One region of the Pseudoalteromonas sp. NH0006-46 genome, then DNA from elsewhere that is predicted to be linked to it. Evidence: riboswitches for the same ligand, from Rfam matches in the RefSeq annotation. Region 1 holds a riboswitch; the other holds the start of a gene.

Evidence for each region. A riboswitch is a leader RNA that binds a small molecule or an ion and turns the genes downstream of it on or off. The one in region 1 is predicted to bind lysine.
Region 2: another riboswitch for lysine. It lies ahead of lysC (lysine-sensitive aspartokinase 3); the one in region 1 lies ahead of dapA (4-hydroxy-tetrahydrodipicolinate synthase).

The regions. Positions count from the first base shown of each region.
Region 1 covers NZ_BAAJML010000002.1:76,143-84,419, reverse strand. Annotated here, with positions in the region: gene acnB (bifunctional aconitate hydratase 2/2-methylisocitrate dehydratase) at 1-831, opposite strand, end outside; gene AC27I2_RS05215 (OmpA family protein) at 1,110-2,165, opposite strand; gene AC27I2_RS05210 (protein adenylyltransferase SelO) at 2,557-3,966, opposite strand; gene AC27I2_RS05205 (DNA-3-methyladenine glycosylase I) at 3,969-4,673, opposite strand; lysine riboswitch at 4,865-5,061, shown strand; gene dapA (4-hydroxy-tetrahydrodipicolinate synthase) at 5,190-6,074, shown strand; gene AC27I2_RS05195 (2,3,4,5-tetrahydropyridine-2,6-dicarboxylate N-succinyltransferase) at 6,090-6,830, shown strand; gene AC27I2_RS05190 (PLP-dependent decarboxylase) at 6,830-8,035, shown strand; gene AC27I2_RS05185 (succinylglutamate desuccinylase/aspartoacylase family protein) at 8,041-8,277, shown strand, end outside.
Region 2 covers NZ_BAAJML010000004.1:140,846-149,122, forward strand. Annotated here, with positions in the region: gene AC27I2_RS10380 (sodium-dependent transporter) at 1-1,281, opposite strand, end outside; gene AC27I2_RS10385 (4'-phosphopantetheinyl transferase family protein) at 1,422-2,171, shown strand; gene lysC (lysine-sensitive aspartokinase 3) at 2,168-3,547, opposite strand; lysine riboswitch at 3,623-3,795, opposite strand; gene nhaD (sodium:proton antiporter NhaD) at 3,906-5,153, opposite strand; gene AC27I2_RS10400 (hypothetical protein) at 5,373-6,659, shown strand; gene AC27I2_RS10405 (condensin complex protein MksE) at 6,665-7,213, shown strand; gene AC27I2_RS10410 (AAA family ATPase) at 7,210-8,277, shown strand, end outside.

The DNA.
Region 1 (8,277 bases):
TTTGTTACCTAAACATACACCACCAACACGTTTGTTTGGTACAAATGGGATATCATCACCCATAAACCAAAGCACAGAGTTAGTCGCAGACTTACGAGAAGAACCCGTACCTACAACATCACCTACGTAAGCAAGTGGTAAACCTTTAGTTTTTAATTCTTCAAGCTGAACGATCGGACCTACTTCACCCGCTTTGTCTGGGTTTATTCCATCACGCTCATTTTTAAGCATTGCTAAAGCATGAAGTGGGATATCAGGGCGTGACCATGCATCTGGCGCTGGTGATAAGTCATCGGTGTTAGTTTCACCCGTTACTTTAAATACAGTAACAGAGATTTTTTCAGCGACTGCAGGCTTATTTGTAAACCATTCAGCTGCAGCCCAAGATTCGATAATTTGCTTAGCAAACGCATTACCCGCTTTAGCTTTTTCTTCTACGTCGTAGAAAGCATCAAACATAAGTAGTGTATTTGAAAGGCCTTTTACTACGATTGGCGCTAATGACTCGTCATCAAGTAGGTCAATCATTGGCGCGATGTTGTATCCGCCTAACATTGTTCCTAATAGTTCAGCTGCTTTTTCTTTAGAAATAAGAGAAGTACTCGCTTCACCTTTAGCAACAGCGGCTAAAAAGCCTGCTTTGATATATGCAGCATCATCCACACCTGGTGGTACACGATTAATTAATAAATCTAAAATGAATTCTTCTTCACCTGCCGGTGGATTTTTTATTAATTCAATAAGATCAGCAGTTTGCTGAGCATCTAATGGCGCTGGTACGATACCTAACGCGGCACGTTCTTCTACGTGTTTACGATATTCTTGTAGCACAATATTGCCCTCTTGGTGACGTGAAAGTATTCGGTAGCGCTTCATGCGCACTTGTTACCCAATACTTATAGTATTCTAACGCGTAATTATAAAGCTTTTATAGATAGATGAAAATCCATCCAGTTACACAACTGATTATACCGGCTATAAATAACATGAATAGTGGTTGCGGTAAATTCTATTTCCATGAATGCTTATTAAGTAATAATCATTACGATTTAAATGGCAACCATAAAAAAACCCAGCATAAGCTGGGTTTCTATCATCAAAATAATCTATTAACGTAAAACTTTTACCGTTTTGATTGTTTTGATGTGTGCCTCAACACGGCGGTTTTCTGCGTGTGCAGCTGCTGTGTTAGCTTCATTTTTAAGGCGCTCTTCACCTAAACCTACCGTAGTAATGCGGTCAGATGCAATACCATCAGCTATCAATTGCTTAGCTACAGCGTCAGCACGCTTTTTAGATAGCATTTTGTTGTAAGTCGCTTTACCTACTGCTGAAGTGTGACCTTCTAAAAGCACTGTTGTATCTGGGTAATCTTTTAAGAAAGATGCAACTTGGTCGATGTCATCTAAGTAACGCTGTGATACAGCAGCTTTGTCGTTAGGGAACGTTACTAATAAACTTACAGTTACTTCTCTATCTTCGTATAAAGTACAACCAGTACCATCGACAGCATCTGTCATTGGTGTGTTAGGACACTTGTCATCAACATCTAAAATATTGTCATTGTCGCTGTCTACTGGCTCAACTATAACTTCAACAACCTCTGGCGCAGGCTGTACCGGCTCAGCAGGCATGGTATTTTGTCCAAAGAAGTAGTTTATACCTAGTTTAGCACCAACATCTGTGTAACCTTTATCAATACCTTGGTATACAGCAGTTTCAACGTTAGCGAATAAGTTGTCAGTGATGAAATGTCTGTAACCAACACCTGCGTTTAAGAACATGTTGTCTTCAACCACGTCCATTGATTTAATACCAACTAAACCGTAGAAAGGACCGCCATCTAAATGGTAAAGCGCATCAATACCAAAACGGCTTCCATCGATATTGTTACGGTTACCAGCAGCTTTGTCGAATGCATTAAAATCAAGATCTGCATACTCTAGACGAGCACTCCAAAAATCACTGAAACGGTAACCCGCTTCAAGACCAAAACCAGTCGACTCATTTACGTCAAGACCAGCCTGTGCGCTCATATTTTCCCAAGACGCATCGTAGTAGTCGCCAAATGCGCCAATATAGAAACCTTCTTGCTTGTCAGCAGCAAATGAAGATACGCTAGTTGCAGCTAACGCAATTGCAATAGTTAGTGATTTTAATTTCATTGTTTTCTTCCCATTTTAACAACTAATAAATTGTGGCTAATTAAGTACTAGCTCACTAAGTTTTATACAGACTAACTCAACTTTTGTTAATCAATACTTAACGAAAAATAAAGTTTATAATTTTTTTCAATGCGATATAACGATATCCAACAAATCAGTTTAGGTGAAATTTAAAACTTTACCTAGCTAGAAACCAACTAGTTGATTATATAAATCGATAATCTGCAGAAGACACAAAGACAACTCAATTAATTGTTCTTGCTCACAATGAAACTAACTTATCTTTATACATTTAGATAGTAACACCAGAATTTGCTTTGCTCAATCAATGAACATCTCTGTTCTAAAATATCGTTATTTATAATCATTAACTTATCTATTTTTACAACACTTAAGTACCACAAAAGGTTTTGTAGTTAGTATCATTTAAAGGCACCTTTTGAAATTCGGTCATATCATCGCTGAATAAGTACGGATTATTAGCCACTTTGATAAAACGACTCATCAGCTTACTTGAACCAAGCTCATTATATTCAGCTAATATTGTTTCAATTATATGATTTCGCGGAATGATACGTGGGTTGGCTGCTCGCATGATTTTGTAGCTATCGTTACTTATTCGGCTTTGCCACTTATTCGCCCACTCAGTTAGTTCTTCAGGAAAAGTTGCGTTGCCATTCACAAACTCCGTCAATGCATCAAAAGTATTGGTGTAATCAAGATGGTACTCTTGCAATAATGTTAACAGCTCAGAAACAAGCTCCTTATCGCCCTCTTTCACGCCAGCCAGGCCTAATTTTTCGCCCCACATTACTGTAAATTGAGTATTAAATTGTTCTGAAAAACGATGTATGACGGGAGTCAGTAATGACACGGCTTTTTCTTCATCATCGCTAATTAATGGGATAAGGCTTTCAGCTAAACGTGCACAATTCCAACTCGCCATATTTGGCTGGTTACCAAAAGCATAACGCCCTTGTTTATCTATAGAGCTAAATACGGTGTCAAAGTCAAAATTATCCATCATCGCACACGGGCCATAATCTATGGTTTCACCGCTGACTAGCGTGTTGTCGGTGTTCATAACACCATGGATAAATCCTACGCGCATCCAATTAATTATTAAGCTTACCTGATTATTAGTCACTGATTCTAAAAAAGCTAGATACCGTTCTGGGCCTTCACTCTTTATTTCAGGGTAATGACGTCCAATAGCTAAATCCGCTAGCTTTTTTAAACCTTCAATATCACCTTGTGTTGCCAAATATTGAAACGAGCCTACCCGAATATGGCTACTTGCTAAGCGAGTAACAACAGCACCAGGCTGAGGCGGGTTGCGGTAAACGCTTTCGCCTGTGCCTACAACAGCTAAACAGCGAGTGGTTGGAATACCTAATGCGTGCATAGCTTCACTCATTACGTATTCACGAATAGCAGGGCCTAGTGCACATTTTCCATCGCCACCTCTAGAATACGGGGTAGCGCCTGAGCCTTTTAATTGAATATCCCATAGCTGGTTTTTATCGTCATTTATAGCGCCAAGCAAATGCGCGCGCCCGTCACCTAAGCGAGGCGAAAAGTGTCCAAATTGATGCCCAGAATAGCCAAGCGCTACCGTCTTTATTTGCTGTGGCTCATTGCCTGCAAAGGTACTTGCACGCAGCTGCGGCTCAATTTCTATATTAAACTGCTTAGCTAACGATGCGTTCCACAGCAGCAATTGCGGTGCAGCAACGCTTGAGGGTTGATCCTCTATCGCGAAGTTATCTGCTATGTCTGTGTATCTCGGCACTAGTTTCATCATTAATCCTCAGCTTGTTGGCTTATACCTACGCGATTGTCACCCACACCGTAGGCCACAATTAAACTTAGCTCTTGCATGCTTAAACCACTTTGCTTTTGCATTTCATTAAAAAATGCCTGCGCAGCAGTGAGTGATTTTTTAGTTTGCAGCCCGCCATCAATTATTTTATGCGCTCTTAAGTAACTTTCTACATCGCGCGAAAGTAAAAATGTATCTTTACCAAGCGCTCTTAAAGCATAGGGGCCTGTATTGCCGCCCAACCGAGCACCGTGTTTTTTTAAATGCGCCCATAAACCAATAATATTATCTGTTGGCCACTGGGCAATAAACTTACTAAAGCTGCCATGTTCCTGTGCTATTTCGTGGATCATGTAAGCATTTTCAGGAATCGTTTTCACTTTTTTATAATTACGAATAATGCGTTCATCCGTTGCTTTTTGCTCTAGCATATCGGGCGGCATCATTAATAACTTATCAACGCTGAACTCCCAAAAAACCTCTCTAAAGCCCGGCCATTTACTATTTATTACCGACCAATAAAAGCCACTTTGAAAAACTTTTCGGGTAAATTCTTCAAGCCAATCGTCGTCACTTAACGTACTTAACGCTTTTTTAGATAAAGGTTTTGCGAGTAATAACTTAAGCATTTTTTCAGAGCCCTTTCGCTCTACCGCTCGCTTATAAATATCACTAAATTTTTCCATACTTATTAAATACCTCGCTGCTCATAGGGTTAGTGTACGAGAAAAGCAGCCAATACGTAACCACCGCTATTTTCGATGAGCTAATCTATATTTAGCAGCTTGACACCTAGACGGCTAAAATGTTTTAATCGCCGCAATTACCCTATTTAAATTGTATTTTGCTAACTCTTTTGCGGTTAAACAAAATACAAAGGGCTAGAAGAGGTGCGTTATTCAGGTAGCGTATGTTAGGAGCGCAAACTCCAGTGAGCATACGCCAGGGGAATACCGCCGAGAGGTAAACGCTTTTGCGAAGCAATTACTTCGGGCGACTAGGTTGAATCCTAGCGACTGTCACCAAGAGCTGTTTTTTAGCAGCTTATTAGTTTGGTGGAGAGCTTCTGGTCTTAAATAATAAGGCCGTGCGCCCTATTATTTTAAGCCCATTCGCTCTTCGAATACTGTTCGAACGACGTTAATGCGGCTCACATCATAAAGCCCCTTTAATATCTCGAACACCTTATAGGTTCGTAAGAGATGATCAACAACTTCAATTTAGACGACTACGCACTGTGGACAGCGCTTGTAACGCCGTTTGATCAACAAGGTAATGTTGACTACGACACACTCACAACTCTCGTTAGTGAACAAGAAGCGGCACACAACGGTATTTTACTCCTTGGTAGTACAGGTGAAGGCTTAGCGCTGACACTTAAAGAGCAACAAGCCATTGTTGAGCACGTGTGCCAACTAAAGCCCAGTGTACCGCTTATGGTTGCTGTAGGCGGTAGCAATTTAGCCCAACAGAAAGAGTGGGTTAACTATTGCAATCAGTTACCTATTCACAGTTACTTACTAGGCTCGCCCCTTTATGCAAAACCAGGGGCTGTAGGTCAAACTCATTGGTACGAAAGCTTATTAAACGAAAGCGCGCACCCGTGTATGTTGTACAACGTACCAGGTAGAAGCGGTGTAAGTATTCCGGTGCAAACCATCGAAAATTTACAGACGCATCCAAAGCTCTGGGCGTTAAAAGAAGCCAGTGGCAACATCAGCCAATTTGAAGCATACCGACAAGCCGCACCTAATTTAGCGCTATACAGTGGCGACGATGCACTTATGCCCTATTTCGCGCAAGCTGGCGCAAAAGGCTTAGTATCGGTTGCAGCAAACGCGTGGCCAACACAAACGCATGAGTTTGTAAAACGCAGCCTAAGTGGCCAACACCCCAATTTATTTGCTCAGTGGACTCGCGCTATTAATAGCCTTTTTGCTGTAGCAAACCCTATTCCCGTTAAAGTGTTAATGCACCAACAAGGCCGCTTAAGTAGCCCGTTGCTACGCCCACCTTTAACGCATCTTGAGTTAACGCAAACCGATTGCATTACTACTGCAAACGACACCATTTTATCTTGGCATTAAATACAGGTTTTTATAATGAGCTGGTTAGAACTACTAAATAATTTAGAATCGGGCGCAGTACGCGCAGCATCACAAAACGAAAGCGGGCAATGGGAAGCTAACGTAGAAGTAAAACAAGGCATTTTAGAAGCCTTTAAAAATGGCACTAACACTGAGTTTGCAGGTGGTTTTGTAGATAAACACAACCTTGCACCGCAAGAGTTTAGTACTGACGACGGCGTGCGTATGGTACCTGGTGGTTCAAGCGTTCGCCGTGGTGCATACGTAGCTAAAGGCACTATTATTATGCCACCAGCGTACGTAAACATTGGCGCATACATCGACGAAGGCACGATGGTTGATAGCCACGCATTAGTAGGCTCGTGTGCACAAGTAGGTAAAAATGTACATTTGAGCGCAGCTGTGCAACTTGGCGGTGTACTTGAGCCAATTGGTGCAAGCCCTGTAGTAGTTGAAGACGATGCCTTTATTGGCGCAGGTTGTGTCATTGTTGAAGGCGTAGTTGTTAAAAAAGGGGCAGTACTAGCGCCAGGCGTACGCTTATCTGCAACCATTCCGGTATACGACTGCGTTAATGAGCGTCAGCTTGATAAAGGCGAACCAATCCCAGAATACGCAATTGTAATACCTGGCTCTCGCCCGGCGTCTAACGAATGGGCACGTGAGCAAGGCTTAAGCATGTCGTGTGCGTTAATTGTTAAATACCGCGACGAACAAAGCGATGCATCATTATTGCTAGAAGAGGTTTTACGATAATGAGCTTTTTGAGCACGCCAATCAAAACCTCTGTTAATACGCTTACACAGCAACTTGATACCCCTTTTTTTGTTTACGACTTAGATAAACTAAACGCACACCTTGCGCGTTTAGTTGCGCAAACCGATGTAAAACTTTGGTATGCAGTAAAAGCGAACCCGCTTTCTAAGATTATTCAAAGCTTAGATAGCGCAGGCTTTAACTTTGACGTTGCAAGTAAAGGTGAACTTGAACAAGTCCTTGCACAAGGTATTAGTTCGCAGCGCGTGCTCAACACAGGGCCTGCAAAGAGCCCTAAACAAATTAAACACTTTATTGAGCGCGGTGTGCGCATATTTGTTGCCGAAAGCCTCAATCAAGTGCGTTGGTTAAACCAACAAGCGCAGCTGCAAAATACGCAGCTGCAAGTTTTATTACGTGTGCAACTACGCTGGCCTGAAGGTGAAAAAAATCCTCTAGGCGGCGACAGCCTAACTCCGTTTGGGCTTGGCTGCGATGAATGGCAAGCACTAAATACCGCCGATTACCCAGCCCTTAGCTTTGATGGCCTACATATATTTCAGTGGGGTAACATGCTTAGCACGCAAAAGCTAAGCGAGCTGTGGTCGCAAATGATTGCACCGCTTACCACCTTGGCTAATAACTTAAATATAAACCTTAAAGTTTTAGACTTAGGCGGCGGTTTAGGTATTCCTTACACACCAAACGATGCAACACTTGAGTGGGATGGATTAATCACCGCGCTGGCAAAAATTAAAAAAGATGCGGGTGTAGACGAGCTATGGATGGAGCTTGGCCGTTACGCTGTAGGCGAATGCGGTCATTACGCTAACCCCGTCGTTGAGTGCAAACAAAACTACGGCCAACAGCAAGTTATTTTAACCGGTGGTATTAACCACTTATTGCGCCCTGCTGTTACAAGCCAAGATTTTCCTGCGGCGTTACTGCGCGAATCAACAGCGCCAGAACAAGCAATGAGCTTATATGGGCCGTTATGTACGGCCCTTGATTGCTTAGGCGAGCATAACTTACCAAGCGATTTAAACGAGCAAGACTGGCTGGTATTTAGCCAATGTGGCGCCTATGGTTTTACCGAAAGCATGCCGTATTTTTTATGCCATGAGCTGGCAGCAGAATATGTGTTACACAATGGTGAGCTCACCTGTGTACGCCAAGCAGAAGATGCCAGCCACTATTTAAGGTAATAAACATGAGCATAACAACACCAATCAGCCAAGAAAACATTGTAGTAGGGGAAGTGGCAAACGGCTTGCCTCTCACTATTCCTGTGTATCGCTTAAAAGGCGATGGCAGCGGGCCAAGTGTTTATATTCAAGCAAATATGCACGGCGCTGAAGTACAAGGTAACGCGGTTATTTTTCAGCTGTTAGAGCAATTAAAACAGCTCAATTTAAAAGGCGACATTACCTTAGTACCTTATGCTAAC
Region 2 (8,277 bases), on a different contig from region 1:
TGGGCATACAAAGCGGATATACTGGGCAAACCAAAAATGCGCGCCCGTGCTAGCTTGGTGTAACTTATTACCCCGTTTGAACATCCAACCAACCGTTATGAAGTAAAACAACCCCATCAGCGGGAGCTGATATTGCGTAAACAGCATAATAACTAAACCAAATAACCAATCGAAGTTTAATATAATTGCACTTGCACATATTAAAACCACTAAGCTCACTAACCACGTAGCTTTAGTGCGGTTAACGTTGTGGTTTTCCACTAGAAATGCAACTGGAATTTCAGTTGATGAAATAGTAGACGTCACTGAGGCTATCGACATTAATACAAAAAACAATAAACCAACCAGTAACCCTATTTCTCCCATGGTATTAAATAGCTCTGGTAAAATGGCAAATATAAGCTGCCCTTCACCAATTAATTTACCGCCACTAAATACCTCAACGCCGTTATGTTGTGCAACATAAATAGCCGGAATAATGAGTAAGCCAGCTAAAAACGCAACGCTCGTGTCAAGTAATGCAACACTTGCAGTTAGCTTTGGTAAATTAGCATCAGGTTGTAAATACGAGCCGTAAATCATCATACAACCCACACCCAAAGAGAGCGAAAAAAATGCTTGCCCCATAGCCGCGATAATTAAATTTGGATCGAGTATTTGGCTAAAATTAGGCATTAAATAGGCTGCAAAACCTTCGCTTGCACCATCCAAAGTGGCTATGTAAGCAATAAGCGCCACAAGTAACACTAATAGCATTGGCATGAGTCGGCGCGACCACGTTTCAATACCCGATTTAACCCCTTTTAAAATAATGCAGGCCGTTAAAATAAGCATTAATGGTGTAAACACAAAATTACGCGCGACTGAGTCACTGTGCAAAAATTCGCTCACACTGTGTAAACCAACAAAGGTTGTCACAGGCTCAATTGCGTACGACAACATCCAGCCTGCCACAATTGAATAAAAGCTCAGCATAACTACGGCACCCGCAAGGCCAATATAGCCCGCAGCTGCACCTATTTTACGATTACTATCTTGCCACGCGTCACCCAGTGCTTTTACCGGGTTTGCTTGTGCGTTATGACCTAAATAAAGCTCAGTATAAAGCGCCGGAAGTGCCAATAAAAAGATGACCAGAAAATAGACGAGTAAAAACGCACCACCGCCATGGTTAGCAGCTTGTGTAGGAAACCCCCAAATATTACCCAAACCCACTGCCGCGCCAGCAGCGGCCAAAACAAAACCAAGTCGGCTTTGAAACCCATCACGCATTTGTGCCATACATCTACAAATCTGTTATTATTTTGATTGTTGTGAATTAAACCATATTTAATGCCAGCTGAGTAATAAAATTGTATTCAGGCTTTATTAGTCGCGTTAATTGCTCACAATAACAACGACTTTCTTATTTATGGGCCTATATGACCGCACATTTTTTTAATAACGCATTAAGTATCAAGTCAACTAATTTTGCCAATTTACCCCAAAGCGCAAATACCGTTTTGTTATTTAACGCCAATACACTTAATGTAGCTGATTACGACTTACCTCGTTTACTTAGCGAGCTTGAATTAAGCGTTATTAATCGCCGAAAAAACCCAACAGCTAAACAAGAATATTTAGCAAGCCGCTTACTTTTAAAAATGCTTGTGAAAACCACCTTCCCTGAATTTGCAAATGTGGCGCTAAATGCTATTACTACAAACTTTAACCACACTACGGCTAAGTTAGAGTTACATATTAACGATTGTGTTGTTAATACGTGCATATCGCATTCTCATGGTTTTGTTGGGGTTGCTTTAAATTCAAAAAATAACACTTTTGGCTTCGACCTTGAAAAAATAAGCCTAACACGCCCAATTGAAAAACTAGCCAAACATTTTTACCACTCAGACGAAGTGACGTTAATTACATTGCAACCTAATACGCAAAGCCAGGCCAATACCTTTTTTAGAATATGGACATTGAAAGAATCATTAGCTAAAGCAACTAGCCGCCCTATTGCGAAATTACTTAGTCCCAATGTATTTACCGAACTTGCGGTAGCAAACCTTGCTTCAAGCAGCCAAGTTGTTAGCACGCAAACAGAGGCATTTGATTTAACCTTAGTGCATAAAAAAAGCACCGACTGGCGATGCTTTTTATTAACCGAACAGTCGCTTAGTATTTAAGCCTCTAATAACCGGCTATGAATAGCCTGAACCACGTTGTCAGATTCACTCTGCTCAACTAAAAAGCATAAGTTGTGCTTACTTGCACCGTGACAAATTAATCGAATATTAAAGTCGCTTAATACCTGCATTAACTTCATTTCGTGTTGGCGAAGTTGAATTTCTGAACCAATAAGCGCCACCAGCGTTAAGTTGTTCTCAACCGATACATGGCAAAATTCAGCAAGCTTATCTAAACACGCTTGGTCTAGCTCTGGGCGTGATGCGTTAGGCGCGTTATCAAGCGTTATTGCCACACTGATTTCAGAGGTGGTTACTAAATCAACCGATATATTAAACTCGCTTAAAATAGTAAATACACGGGCTAAAAAGCCGCTAGCCAGTAACATTTCAGGGCTTTTAAGGGTAAGCAAAATTTGGTTTTTACGTTGCGTTACAGCGCGTATACCTGGTTGCTGCGATTTTTCACGCTCTATCCACGTACCACCGCGTTCAGGTTCGCGGCTTGAACCAACAAATACATTAATATGACTACGACTGGCTGGCAAAATAGTCGCTGGGTGCAATACCTTAGCTCCAAAGGTAGCCATTTCAGCGGCTTCATCAAAGCTCAAACGGGCAATAGGCGACGCCTTTACACATAAACGCGGGTCGGTGCTAAAAATCCCCACTACATCCGTCCAAATATGTACACTTTTAGCGTTTATTGCCTCTGCAAGTAAAGCGGCACTGTAGTCAGACCCACCACGGCCAAGGGTTGTTGTTTGGCCAAATTCGTCACTACCAACAAAACCTTGCGTTACAATAACTTGTTCATCTAATAGAGGAATTAAATATTCTTTTGCAGCTTGTGCTGTTGCGCTTACATTAGGTGTTGCTTTTCCAAACTGGCTGTCTGTTTTAAGGACTTGGCGTACATCAAACCGATCGGCATTTAAGCCTTTTAAACGCAGCACTTGCGCAAATAAATACGACGATAAACGTTCACCAAAGCTCAACAGTTCATCGTGTTGTTGTGCAGTAGTCAGTTGTTGCTGAGCGAGTGCTTGAAATGCTTTTAATGTTTCGTTAAAGCCTACGGCTAAATCGGCATCAAGTGATAATTCATCTAAAATGGCTTGTTGAATAGCAAGAACACCGTCAATATTTTCTTGGCGTTGTTCGCTAGTAATATCACTTTTACACAGTGCAACTAAGTGGTTAGTTACGCCGGCACTGGCGCTCACAGCAACAATACGAACACTTTTATCGGCAACAATAATTTCGCTACAACGACTCATCGCATCAAAGTTAGCCACACTGGTTCCACCAAACTTGGCAACGATGTAATCTGATTTAACGCCCGATACTGTTTGCGGCACTGATTGGGTAGTCATTTAGTCTCCTTTTGCGGTATCCAAACCGCGATAAAACAAGAAGAACTTGGCAAGTGAATGCATGAAGGTAAATCCACTGCCAGAAGCTCTCCACCTAGATTGGTGACAGTTTTGAGGATTCAGCCCCATAAACCGAAAAACAACATCGACGTAACGTTGGTTTTCTCGGCGAGTACTTCCCTCTTTAATGGTTATGGGCGTTCGTCACCTACCATTAAATACCTAAGTATCGCACCTCTTCTGAATGTTGTATTAACCAATGGCTAATAAAACAAAACCCCACTTTTAAGCGGGGTTTGAAAGTTAACGTTTAGCCGTCTAGCTGTCAAGCGTTTTAATGTGGTTAGTTAAGCAAAACTTAAACAAACCCGCCCATGTAATACGCGCCCGCGTAGCCAACGGTATAACTTACTAACAAATACAGCGATAAACGTAAGTAACTCATAAAAGTTAGCTCTTTTACTTTACTCATGGCAATAATACCCGCAGCCGATCCAATAATAAGCATTGACCCGCCAACACCGGTTGCATAAGTAAACGACAACCAATCTTGCTGACTCATTACTATATTGGCTTTTAGTAAAGCAGCGGTAAGCGGCACGTTATCTACCCCAGCCGATAAAATACCCATTAAGTAGTTAGCGTACTGTGGCGCCATAACGGTGTAAAGGTCGGTAAACTTACTTAGCATGCCAATCTCTTTTAATGCGCCTACCAATAATAAAACCCCGACGAAAAACAGTAAGGTGTCGTATTCTATGTCGCGTACGTAGTCGATAATATTTTTGTTTATGTCTTTTTTGCGCATTAAAAATTGCGCCACTAAAAACATAATTGATAAACCACATAAGAAAGTTAATAAAGGCGGTACACTGTAAATAACACTCAACGCGAGTATGCTGATAACTGTAGAAACAAAAATAACTGCGATAGTGATATCGGTTTTTTCTATGCGTTTTTTCCCTGACTTAGAAAAGGTCACTTCCCCTTTCATGCCAATACTTAACATTGCCGCTAACAACATAACACTGATAAATGCAGGTGCAATAAGCAGTAATAAGTTAGCAATGGTTACTTTTCCATCTAAAAATATCATTAAGGTGGTAACGTCACCGGTAATTAACGACACACCGCCGGAGTTAACACCAAATACAATGAGCGTGGCATATTTTATGAGTTTTTTAGGCGGCAGTTTTAACGACATAACCACAGCGAGCGATATTAACGTGGCTGTTACGTTGTCTGAAACAGACGAAAACAAAAACGCAAATACCCCAACCAAAAACATCAGCTTGCGTTCGCTAATACTTGTTGGCATCACTCTGTGCACAATATTTTCGATAAACCCTTTTGAGTTTAAATAAGCAACAAAGGTCATGGCGGCCATTAAAAACAACCACAGCGATGCTATCTCTAAAATATTTTCGTTAAGGAGTTCTTGCACTTGCTCTGGGCTTTGCCCATGCAGGGGGAAAATAAACAGGAGGATCCAGCAAAGCGTGCCAAAAAAAAGCGTGGTTTTAGCTTTATTTACATGGATGATATCTTCTATAACGATCAATAAGAATCCGATCGCTATCAGGGTTAGAATAATCGTGGAAACCATGGGTATTAAATAACCTTTGATATTGTTTTAAAGAACACACGTAAAGTCCCTCTCAACGTGCCTATTTTCGGCGCGAATGTTAGCACTGCGGCTATGCAAAAACTATTATTAAATAGTCTTAAAAACGAATACTATATACAGGCTAGATTAATTAGAATACGTAATAATGAGACGCTTCTAAATTCTCAATAATAAATTACTAGGATGTTGTAACGCCTTATGATCCCAGCTAAAAAGCGACTAAATACCCTTAGCGAACATTGGGGGGTTTTAGAGTTATTATTTAAACGTTTTAAAATGGCCGACTTTAGCCTAAAAGACGTGCAAAATGCCATAAAACAAAAACAGCCCACGTGGTCAAACGAGCGCATATACAAAGAAACCAATCGCTTGCTCAATCAAGATATTTTAATTCCACTCGCTAAATCGTCGCAGCTTGAAATTAACCGTGCCATTGCTGATTTTGCTACTTTTTTACTCCAAGAAGAGCACTTAGGTTTAGCGCAAGAAATTAGCGTATTAGTTGATGATTTAGCCCGCTTAGGTAATAAATTAGATAACGCAGGAAACGTTGAAGACTTTGACGATTTACGCCGCTACAGCCGCATTATGGATGATCGGGTACGTAAAATAATGAAGCTTTTTTCACACAACGAAAACGCCATATTAAATATAGTCGAACACGCTAAATCTGACCATGGCGTGCAATCGCTGCAAAAACGCTATAAGGCAGTAATAGAGGCCTTTGACGAATACATAGAGCCAATGCTTGAAATGGTCGATATTAGGGGCGATTTTCATGCCTGCTTTACAATAATAGAGCAACAAATTAGTAAGCAAATAGAATACATTGAGCGCTCAGGTAAAGCATATACCGACAAACGCATGCTAGAGCAATTACGAACTCGCATACTCGAAATGCACTTAATAGGGCGTGAAAGCTTACGTAAAAGCGCCGATATGCTCATGCCACTGCGCGAAGAGCTGCGCCGTAATAACTTAGTTACTCGCCAGGCAGCAAAAGTGCTCGGCCTTGTACGTAAAAATGGCGTAGACAATATGCTAAGTGCTGTACAGCCAAATTTTGTAAGCGACTCTCAGCGCTATTCGCTTGGCCAGCAGCGCCATATAGTTGCCTATATGGCAAGCTTGGTGGAATTTGAACACGAAGAATACCAGCTCCCAGAGCAACAAGACGTGCCGGCTTTTATAACGCCTAACATACCTGACTACAATGATGTAAAAACAAGCTTTGCAAAACGCTTTAACAAAAAACGTAAAAAGCCTCAGCCATTGCTGCAATTTTTAGATGAAAGCTATCCCGAGCTAGACGCCGACGAAATGCTATTTTTATATCAAAAACTAATCAGCGATAGCGACATTAACATTAGCCAAAGCGATGAAAAAGCGCGTGTTAAAATTGCCGGACAGCACTTTTCACTTTATCCATTTAATTCTCAGGCACCAGATTTAGCCGTTCAGCCTAATACTAAGGCAGATAAGTAATTACCATGACACATATAAACCTAGACGAACTAACTCACCTGCAAGCAATCAATAAAAAATTAACGGCGGGTTACCACATTTGTGAACAAGACAACGTAATGTGGCAAGAGCTTGACCAATACATTGAATCTTACAGCGCACTATTTACCGCATTAGGTCATGAGCTAAAACACGATAGCCGTGGCTTTTACTATTTTGCCAGCGACGAAAGTACACCAAACATGGGGAAAATATCCCGTGCTGTTGCGCTCACTATTTACATTTTAATTGAACACTACGCCAACACGGGTAAAGACCCAATGCGCGCCCTGTTTGATGAAGTAAACGATTTAGAACTGATGCAAACACTAGTGCAAATTAACAAGCACTTGTTTGATCAGCTGGAGATATTTTCGGGCTCAGATTTACGTAAAGACGTTTACCTGCGCATGGTACGTTTAGGCCTCGCCCGCGAAGTAGAAGGCGGCTTTATGCTGCAAGCGCCAATTCACCGCTATATAGATGCATTAATGGAAGTAAACGAAGAAACCTACATTACGGAGGACGAGGAATGAAAAACTTATACGGACTGAGTAAACTCGCCCTACTTAATACCGCAGGTTATGCAAAATGTGTGATCCCGCTTGATAAAAGCAGCTCTATTTGTGCGCCAAACAATACCGGTAAAAGCTCGGTTATTAACGCCCTGCAATTTCCGCTTATCAACGATTTACGCCTTACCGAATGGGACGGGCACGATTTAGATGAAACCCGTAAGTTTTATTTTTCATCGGATCAGTCGTACATTTTACTTGAAGCTAACCTCCCTCATGGCTCGGTCGTTATTGGTGTAGCAGGACTTGGTAAAATAGCCGGTTACGCACACCAGTACTTTTGTTATCAGGGCAAACTTGATTTAGCGCAGTACACGCAAGGTAATACCATAATTAAGTTTACCAAGCTGTTTAATCATTTAAAGTCGCTTAATTACAACCCTATTGAGCTAAAAGCACAAGAGCTAAACGCCCTACTTACCGGCGGCGCAACACCCTTTGACGGCGACATTAATTTAAAAATGATCCCGCTTAATAACGTGCAAGACTCAGCTATTTATAAAGAAATTTTTAGGCGTATTCTTAACTTACACAAATTAGGCGCAAGCGATGTTAAACGCTTTATGCTGCGTGTGTTTGAACGCCATATGTCTAACTCTAAGGTCGATTTTTACGAAGTATGGCGTCGCTCGTTTGATAAAGTAAACCGCGCTAAACGTGAATTAAAAGCCCTTGAATCAATGCAAGAGCCAATAAGTGCGCTTGAATCAATGCTTGAAAATCAGACCGTACTTAAAGGTAAGTTAGCAGCCTACGCACCTAAAATTGACCAAGCCCTAATTGACTTTGATACCTATCAAGAAGATCAATTAAATGAACTCGGTATTGCACTTGAAGACATAGAACACGAAAAACACGAGTTTGAACAAAAGCAAAGCCTATACGTACAGCAATCGCGTGATATAGAACGCAAACAAACTCAAATTGAACAATGGTTTTTAGATTACAGCGCCCTTAAAAGCGAGTTTGAGCTGGTAAATAAAGCCACAATTAAAACCAGCCTTGCCCAGCTTAAGCACGATTAC